DNA from 4 places in the Alkaliphilus crotonatoxidans genome. Region 3 is predicted to be linked to each of the others. Evidence: riboswitches for the same ligand, from Rfam matches in the RefSeq annotation. Region 3 holds a riboswitch; each other region holds the start of a gene.
The links. A riboswitch is a leader RNA that binds a small molecule or an ion and turns the genes downstream of it on or off. The one in region 3 is predicted to bind cobalamin.
Positions count from the first base shown of each region.

Region 1 (5,066 bases), on a different contig from region 3:
ATAGAGTATTACATCGGCCCTTTTAATGGCGTCTAGCCCCTTCTTGGTTATCAGCCCTTCATCACCAGGTCCGGCTCCAATTAAATATACATAGGGCTTAATCAACATAATCCCCCCTGTTCTTAGGAACTTTTATTTCTGCCAAGAGCCTCCGGGCACCCAGTTGAATCATTTTTTCCCCCAGGCTTTTTCCAAGCTGATGGTAATCCTTAAGGTCACCGGCCATTGATTCCTTTAATACCTGACCTCCGTCGGGGCTGGCTACCATGGCGGTCAGCTTTAGTAGGTGGCCTATTTTTTCTCCATAGGCTCCAATGGGAATATGGCAGCCTCCCTCCATTAGGGCCAGAAAGCTCCGTTCAGCCATTACTGCCTGATAGCTTTCCTCATCATTAATTTTTTGAAGCATATGATAAAGCTCCTCATCGCTTCGGCGTATTTCACAGCCTAGGGCCCCCTGACCCACAGCAGGAACAAATTCTGACAGGGTAAATGCCTCGTCGATTCGATGGGCCAGGCCCAACCGTTTCAGCCCGGCAACGGCCAAAATGACCCCGTCCATTGGCTGGTTTTCTAATTTTTCAAGACGTCCCCCTACATTGCCTCGAATGGGGATGATCTTAAGGTCGGGTCGTATATTTAATAGCTGTGCCTGCCTTCTTAGGCTGCTGCTGCCAATCACCGCCCCTTCTCCCAGCTGTCTCAGGCTAACCTTCTTTTTGGTCACCAGGGCATCCCGGGGATCCTCACGCCTTGGGATGGCTGCCAAATGTAGCTGCTCAAGGGTTTGGGCCGGCATATCCTTCATACTGTGGACAGCCAGGTCAATTCGATTTTCAAGGAGCGCATTTTGTATTTCTTTGACAAACAGGCCCTTACCACCTATTTTATCAAGGGTTTTGTCCAGTATTTTATCACCCATGGTCTTGATTTTAATGACTTCATATTGGTGCTGCGGAAAATGCTCCCTCAATTGCTCTACAATAATTGCTGCCTGGGCCAAGGCCAGTTGACTGGCCCGGGAGCCAATTCTAATGGTTCTCATTTTCTTCACCCTCTTTATATTTAAATGCCTCGTAGATTTCCCAGAGGTCTGCTGTTCCCGTAAGACCAGCCTGTACTAAAATTTCATATAGTTCCTTTCGTTTTACGGAATCTTTTATTTCTAATTGGGCCCTTTCACGGATCTTTCCCAATATATCCACTAAATGACCATGGTCTTTGCCATACCGCTGAGCTAATTCGGCAACAATGGCCCGGGACAGCAGGGGACTTTTCCCCTCCGTTGAAACGGCAAAGGTAAGGCTGTTTTGCCGGTGGATGGCGGGTATAATAAAATCTCCCCTTTCCGGCATGTCCACCACATTAATCATAATGCCCAGGGCCCGGGCTTCCTCACAGCAGGCTTGACTGACCAAGGGATCATCGGTGGCTGTAATGATTAGCTCGCTGCCCCTTAAAAGCCCCTTTTCATAGAATCTTTTCTGCCATTGAATTTTACCCCCTTGTGCTAAGGTCAGAAGATGCGGGGTCAATTTGGGGCTAATGACAGTCACCTGGCCTCCATGCTGGAGCAGGGAATTTATTTTTCGTTCGGCCACCCTTCCGCCCCCCACAACGGTACAGCGTCGACCGGCAAGCTGGAGCATGATTGGATAGTACATATTCATTCCCCCATCAATTTTTGGTATTATGGAAATCAAAAAGCTCGTCTACAATGGCGGCAACCTCTTCGCCCCGTCCCCCGATACCGGCATTTTTCATTTGTAGAATCGGCCTTCTCCAGATTTTTTTAATTAGGCTCTTGACGACCTGTTCTATTTGCCCTTTATCTCGGTCCTCCACATGGGGAAGCTTTTTAAAGAGCCTTTCCAATTCCTCCTGGGTTAACCGGTCGCTATAGCTTTTTATAGCTTCGATTCTTGAATAGATGGGCAGACATCGATACCAATTACAATATTCCTCCACGGCCTCTTGAATCGATTGGGCTGCTTCCCCAACGCATTGCTTTCGAAAGGCCATGCTCTCCTTTGCAATCTCATTTAATTGATCAATATGAAATAGCGTGACTCCTTTTATTTCGCCTATGGAAGGCTCAACATCCCGGGGCAGGGCAATATCCACTATACATAATGAGCCTTTGCCTTTATAGCTTTTTTGAAAGGCCTCCTGCCTCAGTACGTAATGGGGGGCCCCTGTGGCACTGATAATTACATCTACCTTGTTAATCAGGTGGTAGCGTTCCTCAAAGGGGCAATATTGAATTTGTTGATAGCTTTTTTGAAGTTTTTCAACAGTTTCCCTGGTTCGGTTGCATAGGTAAATTTCCTTAATATTTTTATCTATTAAATTTTCTATGGCAATCCGACTCATTTTGCCAAAGCCAATTACCAACACCCGCTTATCGGTTAAGCTCCCTACCTGCCGCTCAATTTGTTTCACTGCAATGGTGCTAATAGACAGGGGATTGTTTGATATTCCCGTTTTGGCTTTAATCTCCTTGGCGGTGGAAATGGCTTCAAGAAAAAGTCTATTTAATACCTTGCCGCTGCTTCCCTCCTCCATGCCAAAATAGTAGGCTTCCTTCACCTGCCCCAGGATTTGATCTTCCCCCAGCACCAGGGAGTCGAAGCCGCAGCAGACATTATACAAATATGTAACTACTAATTTTCCGTCTAAAAAATGATATTGGCCCTTCAGCTCTATTTCAGTAAGCTTAAAAAAGTCTTGATAAAAGCCTTTGAAATATTCACAGGCCCGTGAGGAATCCGCTACCAAAGCGAAGACTTCGCTTCGGTTACAGGTTGAAATAATAATGGCCTCTTTAATAAAGGGATCCTGATTAAAGGCCTCATAGGCCCTTTCAAGCTTTGACTTTGTAAAAGCCACCTTCTCTCTAAGGCCAATGGTAGAGCTTTTGTGGGTAACCCCAAAAACCACTAAGTTCATTTTTAATCACCTTTTCCTCTTATCCATTAATAAACCCCTTGAACTGGGTCAAGGGGTATGCTTTCATCATTTAATACCAGAACACCTTCTATGACCCGTAGAATTGATGTTATTGTTAAATAGGCAGGTCTTCTGGCTCAGATTCATTACTTCTTCTTCCTTCCCGGTTTCCCAGTGGTTACTAAGAAGAAGCTCCTCTTTACAGCGGCGGGACCGCGTGGGATTTTCACCCAACTTCCCTTTTTCATAACATCGATTTGATGTTAAACCTATTTAAAAATGATCTATATTTTTTATTTTCTGTTTCGTTATAACTATATCAAATTAAATGTCCTATACCAAGTTTTTTTTAACTGTATCTTGATACAATCTAATTATGGTTTAAATACTCGGCCGGTCTTTTATCTAACAACAGTGGCAGACAGGCTAAAAGGATTAAAATAATAAAAACTGCAAGGGTTTTAATGGAAAATATTTCATCAATACCGTCACCTAAAAAAGTATATAAAAATACCTTAGGGGTACTTCCCAAAGCCGTTCCCAATAAAAATTGAGAGTAGTTAATTCCTGCCAGGCCTGCACCGTAGCTTATGGGGTCAAAGGGAAAGCCTGGGGTTACCCTCATCATAAACAGTTTTTTTACCACCTTTTCTCCACCCAATTCCTCCAGCTTATCCCTGTGATGCTTTCCAATAATCCTGACAAAAAATTTTTGAAACCGCCCGGCAAAATAACGGCAAAGGGAGGCACCCGTCAAAAGCCCCACTAGGCTTAGAATACTTCCTATCAAACCTCCATAAAGCACCCCTCCCAGTACAAATAGAACCGGACTGGGAATAAACAGAAAGGGTCTAATGGAGGATAGAATAACAAATACCGCTACCCCCCACATACCAAAGGATTCCACCAGGTTTTGCAGCTTTTTTATATCTACAGAACGGCCACCCAGGCCATTTGTAAAAAGAAGATAAACCCCCAGGGCTAGTGCAAGAATTAGGACTAGTCGAAGAATTTTTGTAAATGGCTTCATAACCCTACCCTATTCCTTTCCTAATTGCCTTAATCAGGCCTGCCTGCTACTACTTAGTCTGGGCCTGCTTAAGCCATGTCAAATTATTGCTTCTATATAGATTCTGAATTTCCTGCTTTTTCTAAATCAAAATAAAATAAGACACCGTTCTTTTCATTTCTTACACCAAAATTGCTTTGATGCAGCTCCAGCACACTTTTGACAATGGCTAGACCTAACCCTGTTCCAGGTCTTTCCTCTCCTTTGTAGAAGCTCTCCCATATATAGTTCATATCCTCTTGGGGGATGGGCCTTCCTTCGTTAAAAACCCCTACCCATATTTTTTCACCTTGATCCTTTACCTCTACCCGAACCAATGCATTATGATAGCAGTATTTTACTGCATTATGAATCAGGTTGTTTAATACCTGTTCAATTCGATATTCGTCGCCCAACACCATTAATTCCCGATCAATTGCCACCACCTCTAATCTAAGCTGTTTTTCCCGTTTCATTAATTGAAACTTTGAAAGAATTTGATCGATTCGTTCCCCCAGGTCAAACTGGCTGATCTTAACTTTAAAATTACCTGATTCCAGCTGACTTAGATCCAATAAGTCCTTTACCATGGTACTGATCTTGTTGGTCTCCTCCTGAATAATCTGATAATAGGCTTCCTTTTCTTCATCGTTATTGGCTATACCATCCTGTAAGGCCTCTGTATATCCCCTGATTAAGGCAATGGGGGTCTGCATTTCATGGGACACCCTGCCTACAAACTGCTTTCTCATCTTATCAAGATTCTTCTCTTGAATTAACTCTTGTTTCAAATTTTCAAAGGCCGCCTTCAATTGATCCGTTAAAAAATTAAAGGTTTCTCCCAGTTGCCCTATTTCATCACTACGGGCTTCTTCCCATCGTACATCAAAATTTAAGCGGGCCATTTCAGTGGCCACAGCATTTAGCTTTACCAATGGCTTACTGATGGTTCTGGAAAAAATTCCTGCCAAAAGCAGGGCCAGAAACAAGGCTACTAATAGAATATAGATGGAAAATTGCCGGGAAATGGACACTGATTCCTCGATTGGTTCCAGGGGGGTTTGCAGGG
Region 1 covers NZ_BAAHXS010000004.1:915,922-920,987, reverse strand. The annotation lists gene cobA (uroporphyrinogen-III C-methyltransferase) at 1-105, opposite strand, end outside; gene hemC (hydroxymethylbilane synthase) at 98-1,045, opposite strand; gene ACYQ1I_RS06955 (precorrin-2 dehydrogenase/sirohydrochlorin ferrochelatase family protein) at 1,032-1,664, opposite strand; gene hemA (glutamyl-tRNA reductase) at 1,678-2,949, opposite strand; cobalamin riboswitch at 3,055-3,237, opposite strand; gene ACYQ1I_RS06945 (TVP38/TMEM64 family protein) at 3,320-3,979, opposite strand; gene ACYQ1I_RS06940 (sensor histidine kinase) at 4,072-5,066, opposite strand, start outside.
Region 1: it holds a riboswitch for cobalamin, as region 3 does, so the genes downstream of both, hemA (glutamyl-tRNA reductase) here and ACYQ1I_RS12255 (anaerobic ribonucleoside triphosphate reductase) in region 3, are expected to answer to the same signal.

Region 2 (5,066 bases), on a different contig from region 3:
TGATTTGGAAATGTAAAGAATCTAATGAATTTTATGGAAGCCAACTGCGTGATAATAGATACAAACCTAAACCTGAATGATTCATAATAATCCATCGATCGTGCTTTTCACCTCATTGTCACTATGTTTTGATTACCTTTACTTTTACCTAAAAGTGAATCTCTAACAATGTAAAAGAGTTCCAACCTTGTTAAAATGAAGTCACTTCTAAAGACCTCTAAATCTAATCTTTTAAAACTAATCTGGGGGTTTCAATGTATATCATCTTGTACCTCCTGAACAATTTAATCATTATTTAAAGCTGTACTTTTATATTAGCATATAGATAAACCTTCATTTCTGATAATAAGCAACATTCCACAGGCCAAAGACCTTTCCCTTACTTTCGCACCACGCAGGGAAGGATAGGCGGGTTTGTTCTCGGTTATATGCTTCCCATGCTTCAATCAGACTGTCGTAATATTGGCATGTTTCAGCTATATTATCTTTACGTGGCCCTTCTCTTAGGCTTTTTATTAGCTTAAATACCTTTCTTAAGGAGTCTTTGGCCTTTTCTATTTCACCGATAAATAAACTCTCAGATAAATGATGGATTTGATAAAATGTTACAATTTATTAAATTTCACCAGCATATCTAGCCATGAGAAAGTCTATTGTACGCTCAACATTTTTTAGATTCAGCCATATTTGATGGTTCTATTGATTATTATTTAACAACCTTATTATGTGAAAACAAGTGAAATTTTCATTTATGGTTAATAAATTCCAGTGTATTTCAACCCTTACCAGCTCCTCAATATATCTTTCCACCGGAATAACAATCTACCATGCTATAACTTTCAGCATAGTGTAGAAGTCATGGAAGCTTAAGTGAAATGGCATTGGTCATTGAAAACCCCATAGTATATTGAGGCTATATGACTTAAAGGTATTGCTGTTTTAACATTTTTAAACTGTAGTAATTCTATATTTCTCCAATGCCTTCTTTAAAGGTAACCATATGATTAATCATGTGACATGCTGCTTCAATAATTGGAAAGACCAGGGCCGCCCCAGAGCCTTCTCCCAAACATAAATCCATGTAGATCATCGGCTGAAGACCTAATAACTGGGAGGCTTTTTTACCACCTATTTCTGCTGATGCATGGGATGGTATCAAATAGTCCTTTACTTTTGGGGCAATTGCTGTGGCTATTAGTGCTGCTGCACTTGAGATATAACCATCCACCACAACCGGTATTCTATTGGCCGCTGCTGCCAGCATGACCCCCGCCATTCCTCCAATTTCAAGACCGCCAACCTTAGCCAGTACATCAATACCATCCGATGGATCAGGTCGGTTTAAAGCAATGGCCTTTTCTATTACTTTGGCCTTGTGCTCAACTCCACCTTCACCAGTTCCAGATCCTCTTCCTGTAATCTCGGTAGGGTTAATTCCTCCAAAGACTGCTACAATTGCAGTACTGGCAGTAGTATTACCGATGCCCATTTCACCGGTTCCCAATAGATTAACTCCCTTTTTAATTTCATCAGTAGCGATTTCAATTCCCACTTCCAAGGATTTTATGGCTTCTTTCCGGGTCATGGCAGGCCCCTTGGTCATATTATCTGTTCCATATTTTATTTTTCTCGCAATTAAACCACTGTTTCGTTCCAGATCTGCCTTTACCCCTACATCTACAGCAACTATTTTGGCCCCTGAAGCCTTTCCCAAGGCGCATACGCCAGTAACTCCTTTGGTAAAGTTCATCGTTTGTATAGCTGTAATTACCTGGGGATTACCAGCCACCCCTTCTTCATACACCCCATGATCCGCCGCCATTACGATAATTGCTTTGTTATCCACTATAGGGTGGATATTTTTGGTAATACCTGCCAGCTGCACCGCTAAATCTTCTAATCGCCCCAGACTCTTTGGCGGTTTAATTAGGTTGTCCACCCTTGTTCTAGCCTTTTCCATCATTTCTTTGTCCAGCGATTCAATCATACCAATGGTCTTTTGCAACAGATTCATAAAATCCTCTCCCTTGTTGAAATTTTATATGGAGTTCTCTTTAATTTAATTATTATAAGTGAGAACTTTTCTATCAATTTAAAAAATAAAAGTCTACAGCTTATTGAAATCACAATAAACTGTAGACTTTTCCATCATCCACGTTTCATAAAGTATATAGGCAGGTCTCCTGACTCTGGTTCTTTGCTCACTGAGCCTTCCCAGATAAATATCCGGTGGCGTTTTTCAGTAAAGCTCCCCATCACAGTGGTGGGTCCGTTGAAGATTTACACTTCATTCCCTATTCTCCTCAAAAGAGGCACCTATTACTTTCTTTTTATTTTTCATCTATATCATATAACATATGGAATTTATCGTCAATGGATATTGATATCAGCTGTAATAGATCATCTAGTCGTTCTCCTGGGCTGATCCCTTTGAGCAATTATCCATTTCAAGATTTGTGGTTGTATTATATTTGAAGTGATAGCGTCCTGAGCCTACCTCTAAGGGCCTTGCCTTTTCTGGAAGGACTATTTCTGCGGTTGTATTTGGCGGAATAATAATATCAATTGTAATTTTTCCATTGCAACATTCCCAAGAAACACTGATGAGTCCATACATTGTTTCCAGGGTCCCCTTTGCAGAAGTAAGGCCCTTTATAAAGGTCGGCGCTATTCTTATTCTCTTGTATCCAACATCTAGCAGCTGAATTCCTGCAACCCTTTGATATAACCAGTCACCTATGACACCATATGCATAATGGTTAAAGGAATTCATACCCGATTCTTCAAAGCTGCCATCGGGCAGCATGGAATTCCATCGTTCCCATATGGTTGTGGCGCCTTTCTTTACTGCATATAGCCACGATGGATAGTCATCCTTAAGAAGCAGCTCTCCCGCTATTTCATGAAGGCCATTTTCTGATAATGTATGACACAAATAGGATGTGCCTATGAAACCGGTAACAAGGTGATTTTTATGGTCAGCCAGGTTATTTTTTAAGGATGTAATGATTCTGTTTCTGTATTCCTTTTTAGCCAGGTTAAAATATAAGGCTAGGACACAGGCTGTCTGTGTTTCACTCACTAAACGTCCTGTTTTCGTAATGTATTCATCATTAAAGGCATTTAAAATATTATTGTACAGCTCGTAATACTTTTTATAATCCCCTTCCTTTCCAAGCAATTTTGCCGCTTTAAATACAATCTCTGTTGAATAGGCGTAAAAGGCAGAAGCTACCAGGTATATGTCCGTTACCCCTGTTCTGTTACTCCCTTCCTCTTTATCGAGTCCTAACCAGTCTCCATACTGGAATCCTGTCTGCCATAAATAGCCTTCTGACCTGGATTGAATATAATCAACCCAGCCCTTCATGCTCTCGTACTGATCCTCTAAGAATTTTAGATCTCCATACACCTGATACATTGTCCAGGGGATAATTGTAGCAGCATCTCCCCATCCAGCTGCCCCTTCATGCTTCCCCATAATATTGGGCACAATGGAAGGTACACCGAACTCCTTTGTTTGATCTGCGTCTAAATCCCTAAGCCATTTTGAAAAGAACAAGGCAACATTCATATTATATGCAGCTGTTCGTGCAAAGATCTGTGCGTCTCCTGTCCACCCCAAGCGTTCATCTCTTTGGGGACAATCGGTGGGTATGTCAAGAAAATTACTTCTTTGCCCCCATTCAATATTTTGCTGTAATCTGTTGATGAATTGATTTGAACATTCAAAACCTCCTGTTATTTCCATATCCGTATGTAATACGCAGGCAGTAAAGTTATCAAGGTTAAGGGATTCTCCCAGACCTTCCACCAAAATGTAGCGGAATCCATGGAATGTAAAGTGCGGCAGAAAAACCTCTTCTCCGCCCTTACAAACATATACTTCTGTCGCCTTAGCACCCCGTAAATTCTCTGTATAAAAATTGCCGTCTTTGTCTAAAACTTCCCCATGCCTTATGATTATCTTATTACCCTTTTTACAATTTACCTTTACCTCCACAATGCCGGCCATGTTTTGTCCAAAGTCCAGCACAATTTCATTTTTAGGAGTTTTAATTAGGCCGATTGGTTTAAGTCTTTTGGTTATTCTTACGGGCTCGCTTTCCTGCCCTACAAGGACCTCCTTTTTATAGTTATATGTTTCTGTCGGTTTAAGCTCTGTATCAATAAAATTTGAATCAATTACTTCACCGTTATATATCTCGCTGTACCTAATGACCCCGGTTATGCACCTCCATGTTGTGTCTGTTCCAATAATATCCTCATTACCATCTTTATATTTTATTCTTACTTCCGCTAAGGCAGCTACCTTATCTCCATAATGATTCGATTTGTTCTCGAAACCAAATCTCCCCTTATACCAGCCGTTAGCCACTGTCATCTTTAAAACATTGCTTTTCATGATCATATTGGTAATATCATATGTCTGATACTGTAGTCTATGATGGTAGCTGGTCCATCCTGGTGTAAAGTAGAAATCCCCTACCCGCTGGCCATTTAGCTGAAGCTCATAAAGCCCCAGGGCGGTGGCATAAATTCTAGCTGATTCAATGGGTTTTTCTACTTTAAATGCCTTTACAAAAATTGGGCAGGCATCAATATTACCCAGGGTATGGGTAATCCAGTCTGCTGTAAAATTGCCACCTGATATTTTGCCCGTTTCAAATTTTCCCTCTATATGCCCCTTTTCTTGATGGTTATCCCATACATCAACAAGTACTTTGTATTCTGTCATTGGTTTTAAAGGCTCACCTGAGTAAGGGATATGTATTGAGGTATCACCATTAATCTGATTGGTATTCCAAACGACTGTTTCGCCTTCCTTTACAATAATTTGATAGGCCACCTGCTTGGTATTATTTTTCTCAGATTTAATTTGCCATGAAAATCTTGGTTTTTTACAATCTATTCCCAACGGGTTTTGCTGATATTCGATTCGCAGCTTTTCTAATCTCATTACTTCTAACCTCCCTTTTATTTTATAAGTATTTTCAAATGGCCATTTTGAATTTACTAAAGCTGACTCCTTCCCCATAATTACCTATGTTTTAAATCATTATGCT
Region 2 covers NZ_BAAHXS010000004.1:674,789-679,854, forward strand. The annotation lists gene cobT (nicotinate-nucleotide--dimethylbenzimidazole phosphoribosyltransferase) at 965-2,014, opposite strand; cobalamin riboswitch at 2,157-2,335, opposite strand; gene ACYQ1I_RS05750 (family 78 glycoside hydrolase catalytic domain) at 2,405-4,960, opposite strand.
Region 2: it holds a riboswitch for cobalamin, as region 3 does, so the genes downstream of both, cobT (nicotinate-nucleotide--dimethylbenzimidazole phosphoribosyltransferase) here and ACYQ1I_RS12255 (anaerobic ribonucleoside triphosphate reductase) in region 3, are expected to answer to the same signal.

Region 3 (5,066 bases):
AACCATAGCCGATTCCCATTTCCTTCATGGTTCTGATGATTTTTTCAAAGGCCTCCAGATTGTTGGAAGGACTTCCATCCAGCTCAATATAGGTAATATGACCGGCATTGGTCAGCTCATGATACGGTGCTTCGAGTCTAATCTTGTCATAGGCATTAATTTTGTGATAAACCGGTACATGGAAGCTGTTGGTATAATACTCTCTGTCGGTTACCCCTGGGAGCTTACCGAAAATTTGTCTATCCATCTTGACAAATCTTCCGGCGGTTCCCTCGGCAGGGGTAGCAATCAATGTAAAATTCATTCCATACCGTTCACTGGCCTCATCCATTCTTTTTCTCATATGACCGATAATTTCCAGACCCAGCTGCTGTGACGCCTCCGATTCACCATGGTGGGCACCCCTCAGGGCCTTCAGACATTCTGCCAAACCTATAAAGCCCAGGGTCAAGGTACCATGCTTGATGACCTCCCGTATTTCATCCTCTGCCTTAAGCTGGTCAGAGCCCAGCCAGACTCCTTCTCCCATTAAAAAGGGAAAATTTTTCACCTTCTTGGCGGCCTGTATTTCAAACCGCTCTAAAAGTTGCTGAATCACAGAGTCAATCATTTGATCCAGCATTTCATAAAATCTGGCCTCTTCTCCCCTGCTTTTGAGGGCCAGTCTGGGAAGATTAATGGTGGTGAAGCTCAAATTCCCCCTGCCAAAGGCAATCTCGTTGTTGGGGTCATATTGATTTCCCATTACCCTGGTTCGACAGCCCATATAGGCTACCTCGGTTTCAGGACGCCCTGCCTGATAGTATTTTAAATTAAAAGGAGCATCAATAAATGAAAAGTTAGGAAATAGCCGTTTGGCACTTACCCGGCAGGCCAGCTGAAATAAATCGTAATTGGGCTCACCGGGATGATAGTTAATCCCCTCCTTCACACGGTAGATCTGAATGGGGAAAATGGCCGTTTCTCCATTTCCAAGGCCGGCTTCGGTGGCTAACAACAGGTTCTTTACCACTAACCTTCCTTCGGGTGATTGGTCAAGGCCATAATTGATTGAGCTGAAGGGCACCTGAGACCCGGCCCGGCTGTGCATGGTATTTAGATTATGAATAAAGGCCTCCATGGCCTGATATGTCTTTTTATCGGTTTCCTGAAGGGCATTTTTCAGAGCAAAGGCCTGGATTTTTTCGACGATCGCTGCATCCTCAATATATCGCTCAAGCCGTTCCCTCTCATATTCCTGGTATCCGTTATTGTTGGCCATTGATGGCAACAAGCCCTTTTCCCCTTCTATTTCCTTTATTATTGTTTCCACCAGGTAATCGATATCCTTCAATGAAGTTAAAAGCTCCATTGCTTTAAATAAATTCCGCTTGTATTCCTTAATAAAGGTTTTAGTCACCCCTGGTGCCATACCATAGTCAAAGTTTGGTATACTTTGCCCTCCGTGCTGGTCATTCTGATTGGACTGGATAGCAATACAGGACAGGGCTGAATAGCTGCTGATATCGTTTGGCGTCCGTAGAGAGCCATGGCCTGTATTAAAGCCGCCCCTAAAGAGTTTATCAATATCAATTTGGCAGCAGGTGGTGGTTAGGGTTAAAAAATCAAGGTCATGAATATGGATATCCCCCTCCTTATGAAGCCTGGAATGGGCGGGGTCCAATACATACATTTCGTAAAAGTGCTTGGCACTTTCAGTACCATACTTCAGCATGGTACCCATGGCCGTATCGCCATTGATATTGGCATTTTCCCGCTTCAGGTCATTATCCTTGGCTTCTTTAAAGGTGATTTCCTCCATTACCTTCATCAGCCGGGTATTCATTTCCCGAATTCTTGTTCTTTCAGCCCGATATAATATGTAATTTTTTGCAATTTGTGGCGAATTATTGGCAATGAGCACCTGCTCCACAATATCTTGAATTTCTTCAACACTGGGAGCCGCCTCATGATATAGCTGTGATAACTGGTTTACCACCTTTTCCGTCAGTTCTACGGCATGGGGATAGTCATTTTGCCCCGCCGACATACTGGCTTTATAAATGGCATTGGTGATTTTTTCAATATTAAAAAATACTTCCCTTCCATCTCTTTTCCTAACTCTTGTTACCATGGTCAACCTCCTAAATATGGATGTACAATAAATAAAACCCCTTGATTCCAAGGAGTATCAAACCTCAACCATCACAACATATGGTCATATTTATTATACCACATACTACATATAGTGCAAATGTTTTCTGTCATCAATTTTGTGAATGAAGGAGGTGCTGGGGACCAAACCCTCAGCAAATAGCCATGTTTCTCTCTCTGTCAAACAGAAAAAGGGCCATGACCACGGTTTTAGGAAAGTAATTCCCCAGCGGCTCACACATCATCCATTTAGCAATAAAACAGCCCCTCCTATGCAGGAAGGGCATAATGTCTCGTGATAAACAAAAGCAATGCTTCTTTTATCAGAAATAAAAATAACACCCCTCATCCCCGTGAGTTTTAGTATTGTTACCATTGGCAGGTCTCCTGACTTAGCCGTAGCGAATCCTATCCCTTCCCATACCTTGGTACAGTGGTTTTGACAGGCTTCTAGGACATTACAGTGGCGGGACCGTACCGGAATTTCACCGGGTTTCCCTTTTAAGCAATCCTCAAGGGGAATGCACCAATAGCCTTTTTAATTTACCAAATTATATCATGCCCATCAATTGAAGTCAAGGGATTTGCATCCCGCTGGAGTCCCCTTCCAGCCGTTCCATAAAAAACAAATAATACGGTTCCGCCTCCTGCTCCATCAAGGGATTTTTTAAAGTAATGAAGTTAAACTCCCTTTCTATCACAAAGTCCTTCAGGTGAATTTCTGCCACCTCTCCCCTGTTAATCTCCTCCAGGGCAGCATCCCGATACATAAAGCTTAAGCCTGTTCCCGACTTTACCAAATTTTTTATCACGTTGACATTACCAATTTCAACAACCTTTTGGAAATTATCCAGGGTATAATTTTTATCATAAAGGCCCCTCTCCAGTATGGCCCGAGAACCCGACCCCTTTTCTCTGATAATAATGGTCTCATTTTTTAAATCCTCCAAAAATACAGCCTGATTCTTCATAGGATGGTTTAAGGGGGCAATTAAAGTGAAGGGGGCCCGTTTATACAGCCGGGTTGAATAATCGGCCTTATTAAAAAGCCCCTCCACCAGGGCAAAGCTGATTTTCCCCTCTGCAAGCATTTTTAGTACCCTTTCGGTATTATAAACATACATTGTGATATCGTATTGGGCAAATTGTTTAATAAAATCCCCCAGGATCGGGGCCAGGGTAAATTCACCTATGGTCAGGGTGGCGGCAAAGGCCAATGCTTTTCCTTCACCAGCCTCCTCCTTTAATTTCCGAGCCAAAACCTGCTCATTGATCCTTGAATTTTGAGCATATTGGTAAAAAATCTCTCCAGCCCTGGTGAGCCTCAGCTCCTTATTGATGTACTGAAGCAGCTTTAAGCCATATTGCCTTTCCAGGGCCTTGATGTGCTGCGTAACAGCCGGTTGGGTTAGGCAGAGTTCCTCAGCGGCCTTTGTGTAGCTTTTATGCTTCCATAGGGTTAGAAATGAAACCACCTTAATATCCAGCATTTAATCACCTTTTATTAATTTTTATTATAATCATATAAGTAATTATAATTAGATTTTATAACTATTCAATGATAAAATCAAGGGGGACTGACAGAAAGGAGTTGATTATATGACCTTCATTCGAGAATATACCTTCGGAATTCTCTCTACAGCCATTCTGGCCCTGGCAGCGGTCCATGGCAGCGGATTCATCCCCAACCACCTAATTGGGGCGGGGGTTTTGGCACTCTTGATTGGTATGCTACTGAATCCCCTTGTGGCGGGTCGTCAATTATTTGAAAAAGGAATTAATTTTACATCAAAGAAGATTTTACGCCTGGCCATTATTTTAATGGGCGCCACCCTTAGCTTTGCCCAGGTGGTGGAGGTTGGCAAGTTTTCCCTCTTTGTAATGGTCTTTACACTGCTATGTGCCTTTGGGGGCGGTTATTTATTCGGCCGGCTTTTTAAAATGGACTGGCGGCTGTCAAGCTTGATTTCGGCAGGAACGGGAATTTGCGGGGGATCTGCCATTGCGGCCCTGGCCCCGGTGATTGACGCTGAAGATAGCTATATTGCCTATGCCATTTCGGCCACCTTTATTTTTGATATCATCATGGTGGTTCTTTTCCCTATTATGGGCAGCTATTTTCAAATGAGTGATCTGGGCTTCGGGCTTTGGACGGGAACCGCTGTGAATGATACCTCCTCTGTGGTGGCGGCCGGCTATGCCTTTTCTGACATTGCAGGGAGCTATGCTGTCATCGTCAAGCTGACAAGAACCCTGTCGATCATCCCTGTGGTACTGATTTTTTCTTATATCAACCAACGCCTAAAGACCAAGTCAGAGGGCCAAGTGACTCCGGCGGACAAAAGCCCGGCAGGGGAAAGGGTGAATCTTCAAAGGATCTTCCCCTGGTTTATTCTTCTTTTTCTTGCTGCGGTAGCCTTCAAGAGTACAGGACTGATTTCGCCAGATCTAAGCCTTAGGGTTTCGGGCATCAGTAAATTTTTCATGGTGATGGCCCTGGGGGCAATCGGTTTAAAAACCAATTTTAAAAGCCTCAGCAAATCAGGCTTCGCCCCGATGGTTCATGGATTTATTATTTCGTCCCTGGTTGTAATTGTCTCATTTTTAGTTCAGGGTATGATTGGTCAAATCTAAAAGACAAAGGACCATAGAGAAAATATATATCTCTCTATGGTCCTTTTCACGGGAACTAATGCTCTAACACCCTTTTTCCTTCCTCTTCAAGGAATTGATTGGTGTAAAGCCTGTAGTAGTAACCCCTTTTCTTGAGTAATTGCTGGTGGCTTCCCTCTTCAACAATTTCACCCTTTTGAATAACCAATATACGGTCTGCCGAGCGGATTGTGGATAGCCGGTGGGCAATAATAAAGCTGGTTCTTCCCTTTAACACCCTTTGAATGGCGTTTTGAATAATTTGTTCCGTTTCTGTGTCA
Region 3 covers NZ_BAAHXS010000006.1:33,652-38,717, reverse strand. The annotation lists gene ACYQ1I_RS12255 (anaerobic ribonucleoside triphosphate reductase) at 1-2,113, opposite strand, end outside; cobalamin riboswitch at 2,494-2,679, opposite strand; gene ACYQ1I_RS12250 (LysR substrate-binding domain-containing protein) at 2,709-3,623, opposite strand; gene ACYQ1I_RS12245 (YeiH family protein) at 3,733-4,767, shown strand; gene ACYQ1I_RS12240 (ABC transporter ATP-binding protein) at 4,823-5,066, opposite strand, start outside.

Region 4 (5,066 bases), on a different contig from region 3:
GTCAATCCCATTGGAAGCCAGCCCCATAATTACCTGGGCACAGCTTTCTGAATTGATTGTACCCCAGGAATTATATCCTCCCCCAGGCTCCTGTATCTCTGAAAGCCGATCTGCAGCCTTTGAAATAGCCGCCTGCACCGCTGGATAATCGGAGTTATTGTATGGGGCAAGGGCCGTCATTGCCATTCCTGTCATATCGGGGTCTGCATTACCTAAGCCATCCCCACTTAAATTCCATCCTCCGCCTTCGGTGCATTGGGCATCCACCAGACGGTTAATCAGCTTTTCTCTGGTCCATCTTGCATCGGCAGGAATTTGATATTCCCCTGAATCGTAGGCAAGCAAGCCGAAAACGATAGCATTTAATCCTTGACTCTCTAAATCAGCAGTGTAGATTTGTTTGATTAAATTATACCCTGCAATATTGGTGGGGTCTCCCCCTGCAGCCAGTATTCCTAAGGTCATTCGCTGAAATTCTGTGGGTTTATTATAATAAGTATTATTATTATCAGGATTTTTTAAATTAGCCTCTATTTCCTTAAGGTAATCTGCTGGAATCAGCTGGCCTTTACCTGCCCTTGCCAGACCAATTGCCGCCCAGTCCATACTGTAATGGTTGGTAACAACAACATTGCTGGCCCCTTCTATGGCAGACGCTACCCTTTCCCTCAAATTTTCCAGGGGCTTGGCCTCTACTGTAAATCTAACCGTCTGAAACCTGGGGGTTTGGGGGTCATTTGTGTCATAAATCCCTAGATCGTATTCTCCGGGAGCCATATCCTCGGGAATCGATATTTCATGATCGACCTTTCCCTCCAGATCGGTTGTTACGGGAATGTCTATCCAGCGATCTGATGGAGTTTCATAAATATCACTGGTGTCGGGGAGGAAAATTCCTAATCCGTAATCCTCATTGGGGTTTCCGTAAACACTGGCCGTTACGGTATCCCCAGGATAGACTGTCACTGTGCTTAGTTCAAGGGTTACATTGCTGAGGGCAGTATCGGCGTAGGCTGTCAGGGGGCCATTGCCAAAGATATTCAAGCCCTGGGGTATAAATAGATTTCCCAACACCATGGCCAACATGATTAAAAAGGAAATCGTTCTTTTATGCCTTATTCTCATTACAAACTCATCTCCTAGCTTATTGATAATATGAGCAAATTTATTTGCCCCTGAATTTTGTTACTTTACAACTGAATTAAAACGACTTTAATTATTTAATATTGTGATTGGCTTTCTCCATGATTTGACATGTTGTATTCCATCGGCTTCACTGCCTGAGGTATAATAGCTGTCCTGTACATATACGTAGCATTCCGTATCTGCCGTAACGCTGGGCAGGGTGATTGTTGCCTTCCCTTTATTGGCTCCGCTTGTGGCTGTTGTGCTTGAAGCAAGGATTGCTCCATCGGATACCCGCTCAACCACAACGGTGGCACTGCCTAATTCTTCAAAGGGGCTTATTGTCCAATTCCATAGGTCAGTAAAGATTTGTCCCTTTACAGTAACATCAAAGGAGCTGTTTTCGTTATAGGTTGAATTAATGCTGCTGTAATTGCTTAAGCAGGTATAATAGGTATACTCAGGCAGGGCATAATACCAACTTATTTTATCCCCATCATTTAGGGTATAGCTTGCTGCCCCAACACTTGGCAACTCATCTAATGTAGGAGAAGCCGATTGATCATTTGTATCCCATACTCTATACATCCAGCCTCCGAAGAATGAACTGGGATAATCCTGATCAGTTTGTCCTGCAACGGCGCTTACATAGCCACCGGATTCCGTATAGCTGATTGAATTGTCTGTGGCTGCTTCTTCAAAGGCATCCATTACTGTGAATCCTGTTGTATCAGTTAGCACAACCTCATATTCATCTAAAATTTCTCCGTTCCCGTCATGATAGCCTTGTATTCTAATTGTGACAGTTTTAGAAGCTGCAAAGGCTGTAGCTGAAAACATCATAGATATAATCATCACTAGGGTTACTATAATTGATAATTTTTTAATCGATCTTCTCATTATTAACCACCTCACATAAGAATTTTGTATCCTTCAGGGGCAAATAAAATTGCTTTATTGATCGAATCCTATTAAATTTTAACAAAATAAAACCTCTCAACTTGAATCATTAAGAGGTTTTTTAGCATTTTTAATCCTTATGTCATGCCTGTCAATATGTAAACCATACATTGCAGCATGCATCTTAAAACACCCCCCATCGACCGTAGAGTAAAATGGTGCATACAAAACAGGCAGGTCTTCTGGCTCAAGCGTCATCATCCTTACAACCTTCCCATGTTACCAGTGGTATTCTGTAAGGACTCCTCTTTTACAGCGGCGGGACCACGTGGGATTTTCACCCAACTTCCCTTTTCACCAATTAATAATTACTTCCCATAAAAAACCATAATTGGCACCTGTTTCAGCTATTCAGTTTTCACATACATTATATCTTATAAAATATGACTTGTCATGTAAAAATTTCCTTTTAAGGCCTATTCTTTAATACAGTCAATAAAAAAGCCTTAGATTAATTCTTTCTTAGGAATTAACTAAGGCTTTTTCAGAGAGATAGAGATAGCTTCTTTTCATTATAAAAATATAAACTAAGTTAAGTTTATATTTTATTACTAATTAATTGATAATTGATGCCCTGTAATTTCTAGTGAGTAATTGGCTGAATCATCTGCTCCATAAACGCCTATATAATAAGTACCGGTAGGTGGATTAGATAGGCTAAAGTGTTCTTGGGGTATAGCTTTATTTTCTTTTATCCAATAGGTTGATGGCGCCCCTTGATAAGGGTCATCGCCTGGTGCCCATATAACTATGTCAAGATTTTCTTCATTTTCATCTAATACTATCATGGTGACATTCAAATCTGCTTCTCCAGAATTAACACCTATAGGGTACAAAACTACCTTTCCGTACGAAACGTATCCATCAGGTATACATATATATGTTCGATAAGTATTGAAAGAGCCTGAGCCTTGGGCTGCATTCTTAATGGAATCATATGCCAGTATTCTTCCATTGCCATAGTTCTTATCGTAACCTATTTCACCCATATCTGTTCCACTAAACCTTATTGTAGTTGATTGTCCCAGAGAATATGCTGCATCATACATAAGTGCATAAACGCCTGAAAGCATAGGCGCAGACATTGAAGTACCTGATTTTACTGTATACTCACTACCTGTGTTAGCTGCTGCCGCCCTTATATTATACCCTGGAAGTACAACGTAAGGACCGTTGTTATAGGATACATTTCTATCAGTCCCACGGGAGGAACTTTCTGATAAGCCCCATCCCCCTTCATAAGGGTCTTTAATATTCCCCACAGAAGTAGAAGTATATTTAGCGTAAGTCGATAAAGTGTCATAATATGGTGGTTTATTACCATCATTACCTGCTGAAACAAAGACTGGAACTCCTTGGGCATCGATTTCATTAATCACCTCAATTATCTCTTTTCTCGCTTCGTAGGAAGCACTAGTCCCAATACTCATATTAACAACATTAATACCATATGTATCTAAATTTTGAAGAATCCATCTTAATCCTCTTAATGTATCTGCAGGATTTCCCTTCTTCCCAGCCTCAGGCAAAGTTTTTATTCCTACAAGGGCTGCCCCCGGGGCAACTCCTTCCTGAATTCCTGGATCTCCTTCTCCAGTGCCAGCTGCAATACTAGCAACGTGGGTACCATGTCCATGATCATCATAAGGATCAAGTTCACCGTTAACAGCATCATACCAACCAATTACTTTGCCTCCATCTAAGTCAACGTGTTCAGCATCAATTCCTGTGTCCATAACAGCAATTACAACATCATTCTTAGAGTAAGAATTCTCTCTTCCATCTAAATCACCAGTAACTTTAAAATCCTTCCTAGCTTTTTTTACACCTATCATATCCGTTGCTGCATTAAGGTTAATACCGATCTCATTATCTTCATTCTCATTCCATGAAGCTGGTTCATCTGGAAGAGAAAAATTATTAGTTGAGGCAATATACAGAACTTCATCCATTTTTTCTAGCTTACTTAATTGCTCACTCGTAATATTTTCAACGAGATATAGACCGTGCTTTTCTTTTATTATAGTTAAAGAATCACCAAAAATTTCTTTAAAAGCTTTTTCAAAATCTTCCGAAGAATAATCAAAATGGACTACAACATTTACATTAATACCTAATGTACTCATTTTTTTATTGGCTTTAATTTCTTGTTCCAGCATGAAGGTTATTTTCGATATATCTGATTCTGCTTTTTGTACTTTTTGTTCTGATACAATAATTTGCACTTTAGGTTCCTCTCCATCACGATAAATATTTTCTTCACTTAGCTTAATAATATCTATTTTATCAATGTCGATGGTAAGTCCCTGTTCACTTGAACTTGCATAGGTTATTCCAGATAAAGCTATTGCACCTGCTAACAACATTATGGCTATCCTTTTAGTCATTTTTTTATTCTCCTTTCCATAATATTTTGTAATACTGCTAAACTAATTAACTAAATATACTACCTCCTCCCATCTATCTTCTTTAGTATTATTTACTTCAGACATAATTAGTTATTTTATTTCTACATGCTTTTTATTTCGTTATATTTTGCTTTATAAAATCCGTAAAGATTCTACCATATCTTTCAACATTAGGATATCATGCTCTTTTTTCCAAATCAACCAATTTTTGAAAAAATTTTATTATGATTTTAGACTTATTCATATTTTAGATGAGAGAATTTAGGGTAAATAATCATTTAGAAAATGTTTATTCTAATCAAAAACAACCCCTAGAAAAATTTCTTTAAAGAATTCACCAAAGGTTGTTTTGTAATTTCTATTGAATTTTACTTAAAAGCATTTGAAATTCACTAACATAGATATCTACGATTCTTTCAGCGATTTCCACAGCCATGGTTTCTTGATAAATATGGGAGGTCATATTTCTATCATTTAACATAAGGAGCCAGTTTTCTTCATTACTAATGAGCCCCTGGGCGTAGGCCTCTTTAATAACTGCTTTGGGTGAATTTTTATCTGCAATCCCTAAAT
Region 4 covers NZ_BAAHXS010000001.1:297-5,362, reverse strand. The annotation lists gene ACYQ1I_RS00020 (S-layer homology domain-containing protein) at 1-1,125, opposite strand, end outside; gene ACYQ1I_RS00015 (DUF4430 domain-containing protein) at 1,213-2,025, opposite strand; cobalamin riboswitch at 2,241-2,435, opposite strand; gene ACYQ1I_RS00010 (S8 family serine peptidase) at 2,637-4,472, opposite strand; gene ACYQ1I_RS00005 (nucleotidyltransferase substrate binding protein) at 4,852-5,066, opposite strand, start outside.
Region 4: it holds a riboswitch for cobalamin, as region 3 does, so the genes downstream of both, ACYQ1I_RS00015 (DUF4430 domain-containing protein) here and ACYQ1I_RS12255 (anaerobic ribonucleoside triphosphate reductase) in region 3, are expected to answer to the same signal.